4 regions of the Geobacillus sp. 47C-IIb genome follow, and region 1 is predicted to be linked to each of the others. Evidence: riboswitches for the same ligand, from Rfam matches in the RefSeq annotation. Region 1 holds a riboswitch; each other region holds the start of a gene.
The links. A riboswitch is a leader RNA that binds a small molecule or an ion and turns the genes downstream of it on or off. The one in region 1 is predicted to bind S-adenosylmethionine.
Positions count from the first base shown of each region.

Region 2: another riboswitch for S-adenosylmethionine. It lies ahead of metK (methionine adenosyltransferase); the one in region 1 lies ahead of IC804_RS07195 (methionine ABC transporter ATP-binding protein).
Region 3: another riboswitch for S-adenosylmethionine. It lies ahead of IC804_RS14210 (methionine biosynthesis PLP-dependent protein); the one in region 1 lies ahead of IC804_RS07195 (methionine ABC transporter ATP-binding protein).
Region 4: another riboswitch for S-adenosylmethionine. It lies ahead of mtnW (2,3-diketo-5-methylthiopentyl-1-phosphate enolase); the one in region 1 lies ahead of IC804_RS07195 (methionine ABC transporter ATP-binding protein).

Region 1 covers NZ_CP061473.1:1,394,805-1,399,428, reverse strand. The annotation lists gene IC804_RS07225 (arsenate reductase family protein) at 1-87, shown strand, start outside; gene gcvH (glycine cleavage system protein GcvH) at 181-564, shown strand; gene IC804_RS07215 (YusG family protein) at 639-878, shown strand; gene IC804_RS07210 (ribonuclease M5) at 973-1,332, shown strand; gene IC804_RS07205 (thioredoxin family protein) at 1,383-1,643, shown strand; gene IC804_RS07200 (hypothetical protein) at 1,797-2,144, shown strand; SAM riboswitch class I at 2,220-2,329, shown strand; gene IC804_RS07195 (methionine ABC transporter ATP-binding protein) at 2,422-3,450, shown strand; gene IC804_RS07190 (methionine ABC transporter permease) at 3,440-4,108, shown strand; gene IC804_RS07185 (MetQ/NlpA family ABC transporter substrate-binding protein) at 4,124-4,624, shown strand, end outside.
Region 2 covers NZ_CP061473.1:1,207,632-1,212,255, reverse strand. The annotation lists gene pckA (phosphoenolpyruvate carboxykinase (ATP)) at 126-1,712, opposite strand; SAM riboswitch class I at 1,899-2,014, shown strand; gene metK (methionine adenosyltransferase) at 2,133-3,347, shown strand; gene IC804_RS06065 (gamma carbonic anhydrase) at 3,470-3,991, opposite strand; gene IC804_RS06060 (tetraprenyl-beta-curcumene synthase family protein) at 4,164-4,624, shown strand, end outside.
Region 3 covers NZ_CP061473.1:2,803,422-2,808,045, reverse strand. The annotation lists gene metC (cystathionine beta-lyase) at 1-185, opposite strand, end outside; gene IC804_RS14210 (methionine biosynthesis PLP-dependent protein) at 189-1,292, opposite strand; SAM riboswitch class I at 1,484-1,594, opposite strand; gene IC804_RS14205 (alpha/beta hydrolase) at 1,782-2,510, shown strand; gene IC804_RS14200 (YjcG family protein) at 2,549-3,070, shown strand; gene IC804_RS14195 (GNAT family N-acetyltransferase) at 3,070-3,504, shown strand; gene IC804_RS14190 (sporulation-specific transcription regulator SpoVIF) at 3,539-3,796, opposite strand; gene IC804_RS14185 (YjcZ family sporulation protein) at 3,921-4,055, opposite strand; gene IC804_RS14180 (hypothetical protein) at 4,133-4,369, opposite strand; gene IC804_RS14175 (thioredoxin family protein) at 4,494-4,624, shown strand, end outside.
Region 4 covers NZ_CP061473.1:2,890,401-2,895,024, reverse strand. The annotation lists gene IC804_RS14645 (ZIP family metal transporter) at 1-298, shown strand, start outside; gene IC804_RS14640 (1,2-dihydroxy-3-keto-5-methylthiopentene dioxygenase) at 444-986, opposite strand; gene IC804_RS14635 (methylthioribulose 1-phosphate dehydratase) at 1,016-1,651, opposite strand; gene mtnX (2-hydroxy-3-keto-5-methylthiopentenyl-1-phosphate phosphatase) at 1,648-2,310, opposite strand; gene mtnW (2,3-diketo-5-methylthiopentyl-1-phosphate enolase) at 2,307-3,548, opposite strand; SAM riboswitch class I at 3,618-3,724, opposite strand; gene IC804_RS14620 (pyridoxal phosphate-dependent aminotransferase) at 3,822-4,624, opposite strand, start outside.

The sequences.
Region 1 (4,624 bases):
TTAACGGGCGGCGAACGGGTTGTTGTCGGGTTTCGCGAGCAAGAGTACGAATCGTTTTTCGCCGGACGCCTGTCGGCAGAAAGATAAAAAATTTTAATAAAATGCGACGAACTCGGTGAGTTTTTGTCCAAAATCGGTTATGATGAAAAAGGAGATAATTTGTCGCAATGGAGGGATTCCATGAACACGCCAAAAGAACTTCGCTATTCAAAAGAGCATGAGTGGGTGCGCGTCGAAGGAGACAAAGTGCGCATCGGCATTACCGATTTTGCCCAATCAGAGCTTGGCGACATCGTGTTTGTTGAGCTGCCGGAAGTTGGAACGGAAATTACGGCGAATGAGCCGTTTGGTAGCGTCGAATCGGTGAAAACCGTCTCGGAACTGTATGCGCCGATCAGCGGCACGATCGTCGAAGTGAACGAATCGTTAAATGACAATCCGGAATATGTGAACGAATCGCCGTATGAAAAAGCGTGGATGATTGTTATTGAACCGAAAGATTTAAGCGAAGTCGACAACTTGTTGACGGCTGAACAATACGCGGCGATGGTGAACGAAGGATAAACGTTCCTGCAATCTTCGCCCCCGATCCGGACACCCTATACATACCGGAACTTGATTAAAAAGGGGGGCTCCCGATGGCGCTGCAATCAACGCGCATCGATATTACGGATCGGGTAACCGGCAAGCTGAACGGCCGCTCGCTGGACTTGTACGAGGAAGGCGAGCTCATCGGACGTCTTCCTCTTCCGGCAGCGGGCGTTCAGTTGAAAAACGGGTATACCGAGCAGAACGGAAAAATCTATAAAGATGTGACCGCTACCGTTGAACCGGATCAAAAATATGTCGATTGCGACGGGGAGGCGGGTTGGTGTTAAAAGGCAACGGTGGATGGCCGTTGCTTTTTTTCAACTTTTTGTTGGCGCAGAGCATACAATATGGTAACCTTTTTTGAAGTTAGGTGGGTCGGACATGCGACGGGCAGAAAAAGTGATTATTGTAGAAGGGCGATCGGATAAACAAAAAGTGTCAGCCGTGCTGAACGAACCGGTCGTCATTATTTGTACGAACGGCACGATCAGTGATTCGCGCCTTGAGGAGCTGGCCGACGAGCTTGAGGGTCAGGACGTGTACGTGCTGGCAGACGCTGATGAAGCAGGAGAAAAGCTGCGCCGGCAATTTCGACGGATGTTTCCGGAAGCGGAACACATTTATATTGACCGGACGTACCGCGAAGTGGCCGCTGCTCCGCGTTGGCATTTAGCCCAAGTGTTGCTGCGCGCCCATTTTGACGTCCGCATCGACTCGTTAATGAAGGGAAGAGGCGAGTGAAACCGATTGAACGAACAGAGATACAACAGACAATCACTGAACAGCCGCTTATGGCTCTTTATTTGTACACCCCGCTGTGCGGCACGTGCCAGCTGGCGAAACGAATGTTGACGGTGGTGGAGGAGTTGTTTCCGGCGCTGCCGTTTTACGAAACAGACGTGAATTATATCCCGGAGCAAGCAGTCGTTTGGAAAATTGAAAGCGTTCCTTGCTTGCTTCTTTTTGTGGACGGAACGATGGTGGGCAAATGGTATGCGTTTCATTCCGTTCCGTACTTGTATGAGGAAATTCAAGCTCGGTTGCCGCGCTGACTACCTGCCTTTTTTTGACGCCATTTGACATATTTCTTTGGAAATGACAAAAATAGCGTTGGTTCGCCACAATGACTGTCGAGATTTTTGTAAAGGATTCCTCCCCCTCCGTATGGAAATAAAGGGAACAAAGGGAAATGGGGGGGATGGTCAATGGAAATGCATCAGTTAGTGGGACAGTTTATGGAACGGATGCAAACGTTGCGTCATTTGTTGCCGATTTTGCCGGATGAGCAGTTGTATGTTCGGTTTGAGAGTGAAGAAGGTGTTGCTTTGTTGGCGATCGGCAAGGAGCCGACTGCCCCAGAGATAGGAAATGACGAACGCCACACGTTAACGGTGCGCGGTTCAAAGAAAGCGCTTGAATCGCTGCTGAGCGGCGAGCTGAAGCTGCAGCAGCTCGTCCGGCTGCAAGAAGTGTCTGTGTCGGGAAGCTTTCGCCACATGTTGCTGCTTGAATCTCTCCTCCATTTGGCCAAGCCGTATCGTCATGTTGGGTAAAAAATTTTGTTGACACCGTTCGACATACAATGATACAATCACACTCGTAATCAATTGAATAGGCAAATGGTTGTGCTCTTATCAAGAGAGGTGGAGGGATGTGCCCAATGAAGCCCGGCAACCGTCAGCGAGTCTGCTGAAAAGGTGCCAATTCACACAAAGCGGCCTGCTTTGAGAGATAAGAGACGGAACGGTAGACAAATACCTTTCTGTTCTCTGCGGGCAGAAAGGTTTTCTTTTTGCGCTCTGTTGCCTTGGGAAGAAGGAAGGTGAAACGGTGATTCAACTTAAACAAGTGACAAAAATTTATCATGCGGCGAATGGATCGGTAACAGCTGTCGACAATGTGTCGCTCGATATTCGCGAAGGGGAAATTTTCGGGATTATCGGTTACAGCGGCGCGGGGAAAAGTTCGCTCATCCGGCTGTTAAACGGGCTGGAAAAGCCGACGAGCGGCCAGGTGGTCGTCGCCGGCCGCGATATGGCGCGCATTAAAGGACGGGAGCTGCGCAAGGCGCGCCAAGAAATCGGGATGATTTTCCAGCACTTCAACTTGCTTTGGTCGCGTACGGTGCGGGAAAATATTGCGTTTCCGCTCGAGATCGCCGGCGTTCCGAAAGAGGAACGGCAAAAGCGGGTTGATGAGCTCATCCAGCTTGTTGGGCTCGCCGGGCGGGAAGACGCGTATCCGTCGCAGTTAAGCGGCGGACAAAAACAGCGGGTCGGCATTGCTCGGGCGCTTGCCAACAACCCGAAAGTGTTGCTTTGCGATGAAGCAACATCGGCATTGGATCCACAAACGACGGATGCGATTTTGGACTTGCTTGTCGATATTAACAAGCGGCTCGGGCTGACGATCGTGCTGATTACGCACGAAATGCATGTGATCCGTAAAATTTGTGACCGCGTGGCGGTGATGGAAAGCGGCAAAATCGTCGAGCAAGGCGAAGTGTTGCACGTCTTCCGCAACCCGCAACAGCCGATTACGAAACGGTTCGTTCAACAACTGATCGAACCGGAGGAAACGGAAGAGGCGGTTTCCCATTTGTTCGGCCAATACCCGAACGGGGTGATCGCGCAGTTGACATTTGTCGGCGAAGCAGCTGGCCAGCCGCTCATCACGCAAGTCGTTCGGCAATTTACGGTTGAGATCAACATTTTGCAAGGGAAAATTTCGCAAACTCATCAAGGCGCCTACGGTGTGCTGTTTGTGCACATCGACGGCGCGGCGGACGAAATCGCCCGGGTGCTTGACTATATTCGCAGCCAGCAAGTGGCGGTGGAGGTGATTCATGATGCTCGCTAACCTCCTGCCGAACGTGCAATGGGAGACGATGTGGGCGGCGACGGTCGAGACGTTGTACATGACCGGGATGGCGGTCGCGGCGACGTTCGTCATTGGGATTGTTCTCGGGCTGCTTTTATTTTTAACGGCGAAGGGAAACCTATGGGAAAACCGGTTGGCCAATATGATCATTGCTGCGTTCGTCAATATTTTTCGTTCCATTCCGTTCATTATTTTAATTATTTTGCTCATCCCGTTTACTAAATGGCTTGTTGGGACAATGCTTGGGGCGAATGCGGCACTGCCAGCACTCATCATTGGTGCAGCTCCGTTTTATGCCCGTATGGTCGAAATCGCCCTCCGCGAAATTGACAAGGGGGTCATTGAAGCGGCGAAGGCCATGGGCGCCTCGACATGGACGATCATTTGGAAAGTCCTGTTGCCAGAATCGCTTCCGGCGCTTGTCTCCGGGATTACTGTCACCGCTGTGTCGCTTGTCGGCTACACGGCGATGGCTGGCGTTGTTGGCGCCGGCGGGCTGGGGAACTTGGCGTATTTGGAAGGGTTCCAGCGCAGTCATAACGATGTGACGTTTGTCGCGACCGTGTTGGTGCTCATCATCGTTTTTGTCATTCAGTTTATCGGTGACTTTGTCACTTCGAAAATTGATAAACGATAAAGGGGGCAGAAGGAAATGAAAAAATGGCTTGGTGCTTTGTTGGCTGCCGTCTTGGTGTTCGCTTTAGCAGCGTGCGGCGGCAACAAGGACGAAAACGCTGCTGGCGGGGATAAAGGCGGCGAGTTGGTCAAACTGAAAGTCGGTGCGTCGAACGTGCCGCATGCGGAAATTTTGGAACAAGCGAAACCGCTGTTGGAAGAAAAAGGCATAGACTTGGAAATTATCACGTTCCAAGACTACATTTTGCCAAACAAAGCATTGGCGGACAAAGATATTGACGCTAACTATTTCCAACATATCCCGTACTTAGAAGCACAAATGGAAGAACATGGTTACAATTTCGTTAACGTTGGCGGCATCCATATCGAGCCGATCGGCTTGTACTCCAAAAAATATAAAAGCGTCGAAGAACTGCCAAATGGCGCGACGATCATTATGAGCAACTCGGTTGCCGACCATGGCCGCATTTTATCGATGCTCCAAGAAAAAGGGCTCATCAAGCTGAAAGAAGGCGTC
Region 2 (4,624 bases), 190 kb from region 1:
CTTGCCATAGATAAGAGGAAAAAAGGCCCTGCTTGTCAAAGAGAAAGAGAATCACGGAGACCGAAATAGAGGAAAGAACAGAAAAAACGGCCGGACAGGATGTTCCCTGTCCGGCCGGGTGTTTGTTAAACGAGCGGTCCACCGAGTTTTTCAATGGACGGATCGATGTGAGCGAATTTTTGGAAGTTAGCGCGGAATTTTTCCGCCAGTTCTTTCGCTTTTTGTTCGTACGCTTGTTTGTCTGCCCATGTGTTTTGCGGACGCAAGACGTCATCTGGCACGCCCGGGACGTGGGCAGGGATGGCAAGACCGAAAATCGGGTCTTGGACCGTTTCGACGTTGTCAAGCTCCCCTTCGACGGCGGCTTGTACCATCGCGCGGGTGTAGGCGAGCTTCATTCGGCTACCGACGCCGTATGGTCCTCCTGTCCAACCAGTGTTGACCAAAAAGACACGGACGTTATGCTCAGCGATTTTTTGCCCGAGCATTTCGGCGTATTCGACGGCCGGGCGCGGCAAAAACGGCGCGCCAAAGCATGTCGAGAACGTCGCTTCCGGTTCAGTGACGCCGCGTTCGGTGCCGGCGAGTTTGCTTGTGTAGCCGCTTAAGAAATGGTACATCGCCTGTTCGCGCGTCAGCTTGCTGATCGGCGGCAAGACGCCAAACGCATCGGCCGTCAAGAACACGATGGTCGACGGATGGCCGGCAACGCTTGGGTCAACGATGTTTTTGATCGCCTGAAGCGGATAGGCCGCGCGCGTGTTTTCCGTCAATGTCCCGTCATCGTAATCCGGAACCCGTGTCGCATCATGGAGAATGACGTTTTCAAGCACGGCGCCAAAGCCGATGGCATCAAAAATTTGCGGCTCTTTCTCGCGCGATAAGTTGATGCATTTCGCATAGCAGCCGCCTTCGATGTTGAAAATGCCGCGGCTCGACCAGCCGTGTTCGTCATCGCCGATCAAGCGGCGTTTCGGGTCGGTCGAGAGCGTTGTTTTCCCGGTTCCCGACAGGCCGAAGAAGAGGGCGACGTCGCCTTCCTGACCGACGTTGGCCGAGCAGTGCATCGGCAAGATGCCTTGTTCCGGCAGCAAATAGTTCATGACCGAGAAGATCGATTTTTTCATTTCGCCCGCATATTCCGTTCCACCGATCAAGACGGTGCGCTGTTCGAACGAGATGATGATAAACGCTTCCGAACGCGTCCCGTCAACGGCCGGGTCTGCTTTAAAGTTCGGCGCGCAAATGACGGTGAATTGCGGTTCATGGTCGGCGAGTTCTTCCGCGCTTGGACGGATGAACAGCTGATGGACAAACAAGTTGTGCCAAGCGAATTCGTTCACCACTTGAATCGGCAGCCGCGCTTTCGGGTCAGCGCCGGCGAAGCCTTTAAAGACGAACAGTTCATCTTTTTTCATTAAATAATCGAGCACTTTATCATATAATTTTTGAAATGTCTCCGGTGCCATTGGTTGGTTGACCGTTCCCCAATCGATGTTCTGTTTCGTCGACGGTTCTTCAACGATGTATTTGTCTTTCGGTGACCGTCCGGTATATTTACCGGTCGTGACGGCGACAGCGCCAGTGTGCGTCAGCCGCCCTTCGTTTCGGTGCAGCACTTTTTCGACGAGCTCAGCAACGGACAACTGGTGATGTACGTACGGTTTTTGCAGCAGCAAAGAAAGCTTATTGGTCATTTTTGCGATCCCCATGTTCACAACCTGCCTTTTTTATTGGAATTCCTCTTGAAAATAGTATAACACATTTTTATTAATAGTCCATACTAATTGTGTAGGTTTTTTAAACTTAGTTTGGCCTATTTTTCAGATAATAAAAAATTTGTTTCTGCGGTTGACTTTGCTTATTTCATTACGATAAGATAAGTCATTGAACGGATACTCTTATCCCGAGCCGGTGGAGGGACAGGCCCGATGAAACCCAGCAACCGTCACAATTTTACAATATGTGAAAAGGTGCTAACCTGTGGCAAGGCGTGGTCCTTGAACGATAAGAGTGAAAGGAAGCAATATGATTGCAATGACCTTTCCTCACCGTGACAGGAAAGGTTTTTTTATATGAAGGGAAACGAGTTCCGTATCGCCACATTATGTCAAGAGGAGGAAATGAGCCGAATGTCAGCCAAACGCCGCTTGTTCACTTCAGAATCTGTAACAGAAGGGCATCCGGATAAAATTTGTGACCAAATTTCGGATGCCATTTTGGATGCCATTTTAGAAAAAGATCCGAACGCCCGTGTTGCTTGTGAAACGAGCGTCACAACAGGTCTCGTGCTTGTTAGCGGGGAAATTACGACCTCGACGTACGTCGATATTCCGCGCATCGTTCGCGATACGGTCCGCGAGATCGGCTATACGCGCGCGAAGTTCGGGTTTGACGCCGATACGTGCGCGGTGTTGACGGCCATTGACGAGCAGTCGCCGGATATCGCGATGGGGGTTGACCAGGCACTTGAGGCACGCGAAGGTCAGATGACTGACGAAGAAATTGAAGCGATCGGTGCCGGCGACCAAGGGCTCATGTTTGGATTTGCCTGCAATGAAACGGAAGAGCTTATGCCGCTCCCGATTTCGCTTGCCCATCGTCTTTCGCGTCGATTGGCCGAAGTGCGCAAAACGGATGTTTTGCCATACTTGCGTCCAGACGGCAAAACGCAAGTGACGATCGAATATGATGAAAACGGCAAACCGGTGCGCGTGGATACGATTGTCATTTCAACGCAGCATCATCCGGAAATTGAGCACGACCAAATCGAACGCGATATGAAAGAACACGTCATCAAGCCGATTGTTCCGGCGGAGTTGTTGGATGAGAACACGAAATATTTCATCAACCCGACCGGCCGCTTCGTCATCGGTGGTCCGCAAGGGGACGCTGGACTGACAGGGCGGAAAATCATCGTTGACACGTACGGTGGTTACGCTCGCCATGGCGGCGGTGCATTCTCGGGGAAAGACCCGACGAAAGTTGACCGTTCGGCAGCATATGCGGCTCGCTATGTTGCGAAAAACATTGTTGCGGCCGGACTGGCCGACAAGTGCGAAGTGCAGCTTGCTTACGCCATCGGTGTCGCTCGTCCGGTATCGATTTCGATTGATACGTTTGGCACCGGCAAAGTGTCGGAAGACGTTTTAATTGAAGTTGTCCGCAACAACTTCGATCTTCGCCCGGCTGGCATCATCAAAATGCTGGATCTGCGTCGTCCGATTTATAAACAAACAGCGGCTTACGGCCATTTCGGGCGCACGGATGTCGACTTGCCTTGGGAGCGCACGGATAAAGCAGCGGTGCTGAAAGAGCAAGCACTGGCATTAGCGAAAAACGAATAAATGAAAAACGGAGGGGGACTGCACTAAGGTGAGTCTTCCTCCGTTTCTTTTTATATAGACATCGAAATGAAGCGTGCTGTTGTTGGTTCTGTCCTTTTTAGCCGCTGTGAAAAGATGGCAGGTCAGCTTCTGTTTTGTTGGAGCGCCTTGTAATATTGTCCTTTTTCTACATATTCGCGGCGGATGCGTTCCATTTCGCGGAAATCGTCTTCCGTCAGCTCGCGGACGACTTTCGCCGGCCGGCCGAGGGCGAGCACGTTCGGCGGGATTTTTTTGCCGGGCGGCACTAAGCTGCCGGCGCCGATAAACGCTCCTTCGCCGATTTCCGCACGGTCAAGAATGATCGAGCCCATGCCGATGAGGGCGTGTTTCCGGACGATGGCGCTGTGCAAAATGACTTGATGGCCCACGGTCACGCCGTCTTCAATGATGAGCGGATTGTTTGGACTTTGATGCAAAATTGAGTTATCTTGAATATTGACCCGGTTGCCGATAATGGTCGGCGCCACGTCACCGCGAATGACGGTGTTAAACCAGATGCTCGTCTCCTCGCCGATCGTGACATCGCCGGTGATCGTCACATAATCGGCGATAAAGGCGGACGGGGCAATTTGCGGTGTTTTTCCTTTGTATGGATAAATCATCGCTTTCGTTCCTTTCTTTTGCGAAATCGTCAGCTCATTCTTATTTTACAAAGTTGTCTGCCGTTCGTAAACGGAATGAAATAGATGATGACCAAAGCAGTTTTCCACAGTTGTAGAGATGGAAATACTAGGAGATGAAAAAAGCACTGTTTTTGCGCCCGAGGTGAGCCCATTGAAAATCCCGACACATCCCATTGCGTTAATGAAAATGGTATATCGTGACGTGTTTCCCCTTGTCCATCGCGAGCTTTCCTATTGGCGGCAGCGGGCGGAGCGCATTCCTGACCCGGAGTTGCGCCGGCAAGCGTTAGCAAGCATCGCGTCGAAAACGTTCCATTGTGAAGGCGGCGCGATTTTGGCGCTTTTGGCTCGGGAAAAATTAGAAGCATGCATTCGCTTTATCGTCGCGTATCAGACGATTAGCGATTACTTAGATAACTTGTGCGACCGGAGCACATCGCTTGATCCGCTCGATTTTCGCGCCTTGCATGATTCAATGCCGGATGCGCTCACCATTGGGGCAGAGCCGTCCAACTATTACCGCTACCGCCGTGAGCAGGAAGACGGCGGCTATTTACCGGATCTTGTGCGCACATGCCAAGAGGTGCTCGCGACAGTGCGACATTACGAAAC
Region 3 (4,624 bases), 1.4 Mb from region 1:
GTTTCTTCAAGCGCCTCGCGCGTCGGATTGCCGGAGCGGCTGTAGTCGTATTTGCCGAATGAGTCGAAATCGAACTGATGGAACGTGGATGCATGCTGGATCGGCACGCTCACCGCCCCTGTATGTCGATCGACTTTCCATTTGTTATGGAGCAATTTCGTCGAAAACGACCATTCCCGTTCCATCGCTCACACCTCTTTCATGTTTTTCAATGCCTGCGCTAAATCAGCGATCAAATCGTCGGCATGCTCGATACCGACCGAGAAACGGAGCAGACGGTTGCAAACACCGTTTTGGATGCGGATTTCTTCCGGAATATCAGCGTGCGTCTGCGTCGCCGGATACGTGATAAAGCTTTCGACCCCGCCTAGGCTTTCCGCGAACGTAATGAGACGCAAACATCGCAAAAAACCGTTCACCCATTTTTCATCGGCAATCCGGAACGACAACATTCCCCCTCTTCCCGGGTATAGCACATCAGTGACCTCTTCGTGTTCACGCAAAAAGGAGCAGATGCGCTTGGCGTTTTCTTCATGCTGGCGCATCCGCAGCGCCAACGTTTTCATCCCGCGAATCAACAGCCATGAATCAAACGGCGACAAAACGGCGCCGATGGCGTTATGGTACTCCGCCAAGCGCTGACAGAGCTCTTCGCCCTTAGCAACAACTAGACCAGCTAAGACGTCGTTATGGCCGCCTAAATATTTCGTGGCGCTATGGATGACAATATCAGCCCCTTGTTCGATCGGGCGTTGAAGCACTGGCGTATAAAACGTGTTGTCAACGATCAGTAAAAGCCCATACCGCCTAGCGAGCTCTGAGACGGCGCGGATATCGGTCTCATGCATAAGCGGGTTTGTTGGAGTTTCCAAAAAGATTGCTTTCGTCCGTTCCGTGATTTTTTCTTCCACGGCATCCAAATCAGCAAAATCAACGTAATGAAATCCGAGGCCGTATTTACGCCAGCCGCGCTCAAACAGTCGGTACGTGCCGCCGTAAAGGTCGGCCGATACGAGAAACTCGTCTCCGCTCTCAAACAAGGCGAGCACTGTCTGAATGGCGGCCATGCCGGAACTGAACGCATAGCCTTGGTCACCACCTTCAAGCCTCGCGATCGCCTCTTCGACGATTTTGCGCGTCGGATTGCCGGTGCGGATGTAGTCAAACCCGGTGGACTCTCCAATGCCGGCATGGCGGTAGGCGGTGGAAAAATAAACCGGCGGGTTGACCGTCCCCGTCACCGTTTCGCTCCGATTGCCAATTTGCGCCAACAATGTCTCCAGTTTCTTCATCTCATCTCTCTCCTTCTGCCGAAAAATTCCCTTCCGACGGATAGGGTGTCTGAAGCGTACCGCTGCTTGTCTCGGCAGCCAAGCACCTCGTTTTCGGATCGACTCACAAGTCAGCGGATCAATCACCCAAAAAAAGGAAAATAAAAAAGTCTTCTAAGAAGAAGACTTTTCCATATCCATGGTCACGCTTCTTCTTATCTGCCGAATTGAATACTCAATTCGCTGGATTTAGCACCTGGCCGATTTCCGGCTGGTTGCTGAAGCTTCACAGGGCCAGTTCCCTCCGCTTCTCTTGATAAGAATAGGACGTATATTCAATTTTGTTAATTTATAAAAAAATGTAACGCATTCCGGCCGTTTTTGCAAGTCATTTTTTTGACATTGGCAATGTTCGGCAAATTGATGAAAAATTCGAGCCCTTCATTAACATCTTTTCGCCCAAATATGTTACAATAACAGGTGAACTTACCGTTTTCATGGAGGATGGTCATGGCAATCGCAGCAGGAATAATGCGTGATTATGCGCTTTACAGCGGAGAACTTCAAGAGAAAATCGAACTACTTGTTTATTTGCCAAGCAATTTTTCTCCGCTTCACAAATATTCTTTACTAATCGCTCAAGACGGCAAAGATTATTTTATGTATGGAAAAGTGAAACGCGTCATCGAAACGCTCATGGAGGAAGGAACGATCGACCGGACGATCGTCGTCGGCATCCCATATCGGAATGTGAACGACCGCTACGAGAAATATCACCCAGCGGGGCAAAAACACGAAGCGTACATTCGTTTTTTAGCTCATGAACTCGTTCCGTTTTTGGACCATGAGCTACCGACCTATCAAATGGGCAAAGGCCGGGCGCTGATCGGCGATTCGCTCGGTGGAACGATCTCGTTGCTAGCTGGATTGTTGTATCCGCATACATTTGGAAACATCGCCATGCAGTCCCCTTATATCGATGACTCAGTGCTGGCGCGTATCCGCGCGTTCCGTGATCCGTCACTTCTTTCGATTTACCATTCCGTCGGCACGGAAGAAACAGCCGTGAAAACAACGGACGGCCATGTGCGCGACTTTATTACACCAAATCGGGTGGCGCGAGACTTGTTTATGGAAAAACAATTCGCCTATACGTACCATGAGTTTGCCGGCGGTCATGCGTGGACGTATTGGCAGCCTGACTTACCGAGAGCTGTATCCGCTATTTTGTCGCTGTAAACACATAGAAAAACAACCATCTAAGGAGGGAAATCGGGATGAAGTACGGCATTGTATTATTTCCATCAAAATGCATTCAAGATTTTGCCAACTCTTACCGAAAACGGTATGACAGCCATTACGCTCTTATTCCGCCGCACATCACGTTAAAATATCCGTTTGAAGCGAATGAGGGGCAATTGAAAGAGATGACGAAAGAATTGCACCGTATCGCAGCGGAAACTCCTCCAATCCCCATCAAAGTGACAAAATTCAGCTCGTTTTACCCGACGAGCAACATCATTTATTTGAAAGTGGAGCCAAACGACGTGCTTAAGCACCTCCATGAACAGCTGCACAGTGGCCTGTTCGCCGGCAAGCCAGAATTTGCATTCGTGCCGCACATTACGATCGGCCGTGATTTACCGGGGGCGGAATACGCCGATGTCTACAGCCAAGTGAAGCTGCAACACGTACATTTTGAAGAGACGATCGACCGCTTCCATCTCCTTTACCAGCTCGAAAACGGATCATGGACCGTGTATGACACATTTGTCGTTGGAGGAAAGGAAACGGTATAATGAACATCGCCATTGGAACAACAAAAGATCGCTCCTTGTACGAGGACGCTTTGCACGTCCGCCGGCTCGTATTTATCGAGGAACAAAACGTGCCGGAAGAGGACGAAATCGATGCGTTCGAGCAAGAATCGTCCCATCTTGTTTTATATGATGGCGAAAAACCGGTCGCGGCCGGCCGACTGCGCTTCATCGACGAAGGGGTTGGCAAAATTGAGCGCATTTGCGTTTTGCCGTCCTACCGCGGCCGCGGCGTTGGACAAATGGTGATGGCGGCCATTGAACAGCTCGCGAAAACAAAAGGGGCGAAAAAAGTGAAGCTGAACGCCCAAACTCACGCCGAACCGTTTTACAAAAAACTCGGCTATGAGGTGATATCCGACGTGTTTATGGACGCCGGCATTCCGCACGTCACAATGGTGAAATCGCTTGAATAATAAGGGAGCTTGCATCTGCACAGCTCCCTTTTGCTTATTTTTTATTGTTCAGCATATTGGCGATCGTATTAAAGTCAATTTGTTTGCCGCTATGGACGATCGTTTTGACGATTTGGTCTTCAAGTTCTTTCGGCACTCTCCGATTAGCGATTTGAGCAACCCGCTTCACTACTTGGCGCACTGTTTTTTCATCGCTGAAATTGGCGTTTTGCAGCGAGTTGGCAAGCTCAAAAATATCTTTCATATTGACGCCTGTTTTCTTTTCAATGTTTTTAAAAAATTGCTGATCCATCTTCCCGCCTCCTTCTCCCTGTATATCGTATGATGCCTCTACAAGAAGGTGCATCAAATGAGGAAAGAAAAATACGAGCCGCTCCGCAGCACCGAAACGACCCGTATCGGATTCGTTTTTTCCATTAGCCGACAAATGCAGCGCCGACAATGATCAACAAGATGAACAAGACGACAATCAACACAAAGCCACCGCCATAGCCATAGCCGCCATAGCCGTAGCCACCATAACCGTAGCCTCCATAGCCGCAGAAGCCCATCCTCGTGCACCTCCTTCTTCGTTTACTGTATTGTATTCATCGGCTCGAGGTAGCGTATGGGCGCACGCGCCATTTTGTCATCCAAATAAGCGGAACAGCATAGCAAACTCCTTTTCCTTTTTCGCAAACCATTGTTCAATGTAATTTAGGTTGCCTTGTACGCTTTGTAAAAACCCATTGTTTAGTTTTTCGATTTCTTGCAGCTGTTTATTGAAATCGTTCCCCCACTGTTCAAACAGACGGATGAATTGTTCGTGTCCTTCTTTCCTTGATGCCACCCATGCTTCCAGCGCCTTTTCCAGCTCTTTGCTCACACCTTTCCCCCCTTTCTTTCTGTTGTATGCAAGACGGGGGGCCGAATGTGAAGGCGTTCCTGTTCTTTTTTACCGCACCATATGGTAAAGTAAAGGATGACAACATGAAATGGAGGGAACACGCATGAAAGCCATTGAAACGAACGATCAGTTCACAGCGGCTATTTCTGGCAGCAAACCAGCTGTCATCAAATTTTACACCACTTGGTGCCCTGATTGTGTACGCTTGAACATGTTCATCGATGACATCATTCG
Region 4 (4,624 bases), 1.5 Mb from region 1:
GGAAGGATTTTTAGTCGCCTTATTTTTAGTTCATCAACAAATTAGTCGCTTGAAAGCATTTCTTATTGCCACGTTGACAGGAGCGGTCGAAATCGTCACATCGCTGCTCGGTTTTTATTTAACCTCCCTCTTCCGCGGTTTAGTCCCGTACGGATTGGCGTTTGCCGCTGGGGCTATGCTGTTTATTATTTATAAAGAGCTCATTCCCGAAAGCCATGGCGATGGAAACGAACGGACATCGACATATGCATTTATTATCGGCATTGTGTTCATGATTTTTTTAACGCAATCGTTTTGATCAAAAAAAGAGAGGGTGCCCTAAAGACAAACGGGACACCCCTTTTTATATGCGCTTTTATGAAGACGATGGAAAGCAGGCGGCTTTTTCCATGTCTACCTAGATAACTTAGAAAAGGCATCTTGTTGCGAGAGCCTCTCAACTATTATGAATTCACTTCTTCTTTTTCTTCGTACGGATGGGCGACCCAACCGGACGGATCAATAAATAACCGGACAGCAACAACTTGGCGGTCATCCATCAATGTGAAGTAATGCGGATTTCCTTCCGGCACAGAAATGACATCGCCCGCTTCCAACTCGACGTCAAAATAACCGGTTTCTTTGTCTCCTTTGATGATGAAAATGCCGTGACCGGCCGTAATGGCGCGCACTTCATCCTCTGTGTGGATATGCACTTGCTCAAATTTTTTCAGCAGCTCTTCCAAGTTTGGAGTCGCATCAGACAGGGCGACGATATCCCATGTTTTGTAGCCACGACGCGCCGCCAAGTCTTCGATCTCATCTTTAAACGTCGCCAAAATTTCCTCTTTTTCTTCGTCAGTGAGCACATATTTGTCGCGTAAATGTTCCGGTAGTTTTGTAATATCCCAATGCTCATACAAAACACCTTGGCTGTTTAAAAAAGCGCGGACATTGTCTTCCCCTTCAATCACTTGGCCCGTTTTTTTCACTTTAATCACTGCCATCGTCAAATCCCCCTTTAAAAATATATCGGTTAGTCAACTAGCGGCACAGCGGCCCGTTGTAATAATAGCCGCTTCACCTGCCAGCTGAACAAAAACTCCCACGCTTCCAAATGTTTTTTCGCTTCAAACGCATCACGACCCCAAACGGTAATACCGTGGTTTTGGATCAAAACAGCCCCCGTATCACCGTCGATATGCTTGGCAAATTCATTAGCCAAAGTCGGGATGTCGGCGTAATTGTCAATGATCGGAATGCGCACTTCCGCATTTTCTTCCCAGATGCCAAACGCCTTAATAATTTCTTGACCCGAAAAGACTACTTCCCTGTTTTGAGCGTACACGTCGGAAATGATGTTATTGTCGACCGTATGAACGTGCAAGACGCAGCCGGCATTCGTCCGCCGATAAACCTCGACGTGCAAAAGCGTCTCCGCCGACGGCTTCAAATGCGTGTCTTCCACCGGTTTTCCATCGGCGTCGATGAGCAGAAAATCTTCGCTTGTCTGCTTCCGTTTATCTTTGCCGCTTGCGGTGACAAGGAACGTCAACGGGGCATCGGTCACTTTGAGCGACAAATTGCCGCTTGTCGCAAAAAACCAATCACGGGCGGCGAGCTCAGCTTTCACTTCCGCAAGTTCATTCCATTTTTTCAACATAATGCTCATGCGATCACCTCCAGCCGCTGCAAATGATCCACCACATCAAAAAATGTCGTAAACGGTGCATGCGGCAAATCGAGCTCTTGACATTTCTTAAGCAAGAAATCGCGCGCCAGCACGTAATCCGCTTGCTTCGCCACTGCCAAGTCGGTAATCGAATCACCAATGACGACATGATACCCGTCCGGACGGGCGAGCTTTCGAAGAAGTGACGGCTTGCAACAGCCGCAGCCGTTTTGGCACTTACCGTCGCACGCGTGTGGCCATGTGATGCGAATCATCTCGCTGCTGAAATCGGAGCCATTGCAAAAAATGCGTTCTTTGTCGATCAGTCCGTCTAGCATTGGATAGACAAAAAAGTCGATGCCGCCACTCACAATATAGAGCGGAATGCCTTTCTCTTTCGTAAATGCGACAAACTCTCGAAAGCCTTCGCGCAGGCGAGCGGTGCTAAGCAAAAAGTCAACGATCTCGTCTTTCAACGCCGACGGAAGGAGGGAAAACATCTTTCCGACCCCTTCTTGAACCGAGAGGCGCTCAGCGAGAATGTCGTCTTTCAGCGCTTCCCACTCCGGTGGAGCAAACTGCTTCATAATCGCAATGATGTTGTCATTTTCTGTAATCGTTCCGTCAAAATCACAAAAGAGAACAAGCTGTTTTTTCATGCTTCCACCTCAATCGCGCCCCAGCGGTCGATCGCTTTTTGCAACGCCTCGTTTTCTTTCGCTGCTTCGCGGAGCAGACGGCCGGCAAGAGCCGCATCAATGGCAGCACGAAACGCCTGCCCACCGCCGATCGCCCCGTCCGGATGGCCGTGAATGCCGCCGCCAGCGTTGACAATGCAGTCAAGACCGAAATCGCGGACTAGAAGCGGCACGAGCCCCGGATGAATGCCGGCCGACGGTACCGGAAACGCGCGCGCAAACGGCTCTTGTTCATCGGTGAGCGCCCGAGCAATGCCAAGCGCCTGTTCACGCTCAAGCGCGACGCTGCCATATGGCGATGGGAACAAGACAAAATCAGCTCCCGCAAGCCGCAAAAACTTTCCGAGCAGCAGCGACGGGGCGACCCCGTAAAACTCAGACGGCGTCATGGCACCGCTAAACGCCGGGTGAGCCATGATCGGCACGTTGATATTCTCGTCCTCGCGCAACCCTTGCAAAACATCAAGCCCATAGGTGAACACGTTAAACAAGAGCACATCAGCGCCAAGCTCGGCTGCCCGTTTCGCTTTCTCTTTCAGTTCAAACGTTTTGCCGGTCAAGTTGACGGCGTACAGCGTCCGTTTGCCTGTTTGTTCATACACTTCTTGGAGCGCCGCCTTGCCCGCGGTGATCCGCTTTTCAAACGGCAACAACTCATTGTCAAATAAAATTTCGTCATCTTTCACTAAGTCGACGCCGCCAAGTGCCTGTTTCTTTAATTCGGACGTCAAATACGCCAAATCGCGGCCGATGATACCTTTAAAAATGCTCATCAATAGCGGGCGGTCATATACCCCGACTTTTTCACGAATACCGGCAATGCCAAAACGCGGTCCCGGAAAATGCCGTTTCCATTCGTCCGAAAGCTCAAGATCAAGCAACCTCACTTCACCATCAAGCGACAGTTTGCCAAACGTCGTTGCCAAGAGCGCTGGTAAATCAGCACTAAAGTTGACCGTCGGGTAAGCAATTTTGACGATCGCCCGCTTCAGTCGCTTGCCGAAATACTCGTTCGCCGGACCGCTTTCCCCAAGTTCTTTAATCCCGACGACTTCTCCCTTATGTTTGCGAAGCTGCTCTTGCTCTAATGCCGGCAAATCCGTCCATGTGCCGACCGTCAAGCCGAGCGCAATCCCTTCTGCTTTTTTGCGAATGTCTTTCTCGTCATGCAGCAAATACGTGGCAATCACTGTGCTCATCATTCATCCCTCTTTCCTAAAGAAAAAAGCCTCTTCACTAAGAAGAGGCATCATTCTTCCATGGCACTCTTCTTATCTCTCAGCGTTTCCGCTGCAAGAATTAGCACCGTGCTTGATATGCCAAGCCGGTTGCCGGGCTTCATCGGGCTCGTCCCTCCGCCTACTCTTGATAAGAATCATTGCGTATTTATGAACTTGTCAAACAATTTTGTCGAGTATGGCAAATGTACTTTGAATTATGACAGCCTCTGCCGCTGTTGTCAATCATTTTTTTCAAAACAGCCCGAGACGCCCGATCCGTTCAGCTGCTTCGACAAGACGCGCCTCATCTGTCAACAGACCAACGCGCACATAGCCTTCGCCGTGCTTGCCAAAACCGATGCCCGGAGCGACCGCCACGTGTACGCGTTCAAGCAGTATGTCGGCAAACTCAGCGGACGATAATCCTTTCGGTACGGGAAGCCAAGCGAAAAACGATCCAGACGGTGCCGGCGCCTCCCAACCGATGCGGTGCAAAGCAGAAATGAACGTATTGCGGCGCGCTTCATACAATGCGACGAGCTCCGTGACGCAATCTTGCGGACCGAGAAGCGCCGCGGCAGCCGCCTCTTGAACAGCGCCGAACAAACTGACATACAAATGATCTTGCAACAACTCAATCGCCCGGATGATCTGTTCATTGCCAACGGCAAACGCGACACGCCAACCGGCCATATTGTACGTTTTGGAAAACGTGTAAATTTCAACACCGACCTCTTTCGCCCCATCAACTTCGAGAAAGCTGACCGGCTTTTTGCCATCAAAACCGATCGCCCCGTAGGCGAAATCATGCACAACAGCAATGCCGTACTTAGCGGCGAACGCCACTGTTTCAGCAAAAAACTCTTTCGTCGCCGTCGCCCCGGTCGGGTTGTTCGGATAGTTCAAAAACATCAGTTTGGCCTGATCAGCGATCGCTGCCGGAATGGCACTGTAATCAGGCAAAAATTGCTGCTCGGCGATAAGCGGCATCATTTCCATCCGTGCGCGGGCGAGCGCGATCCCGGACCAGTAGTCCGGATAGCCCGGATCCGGGA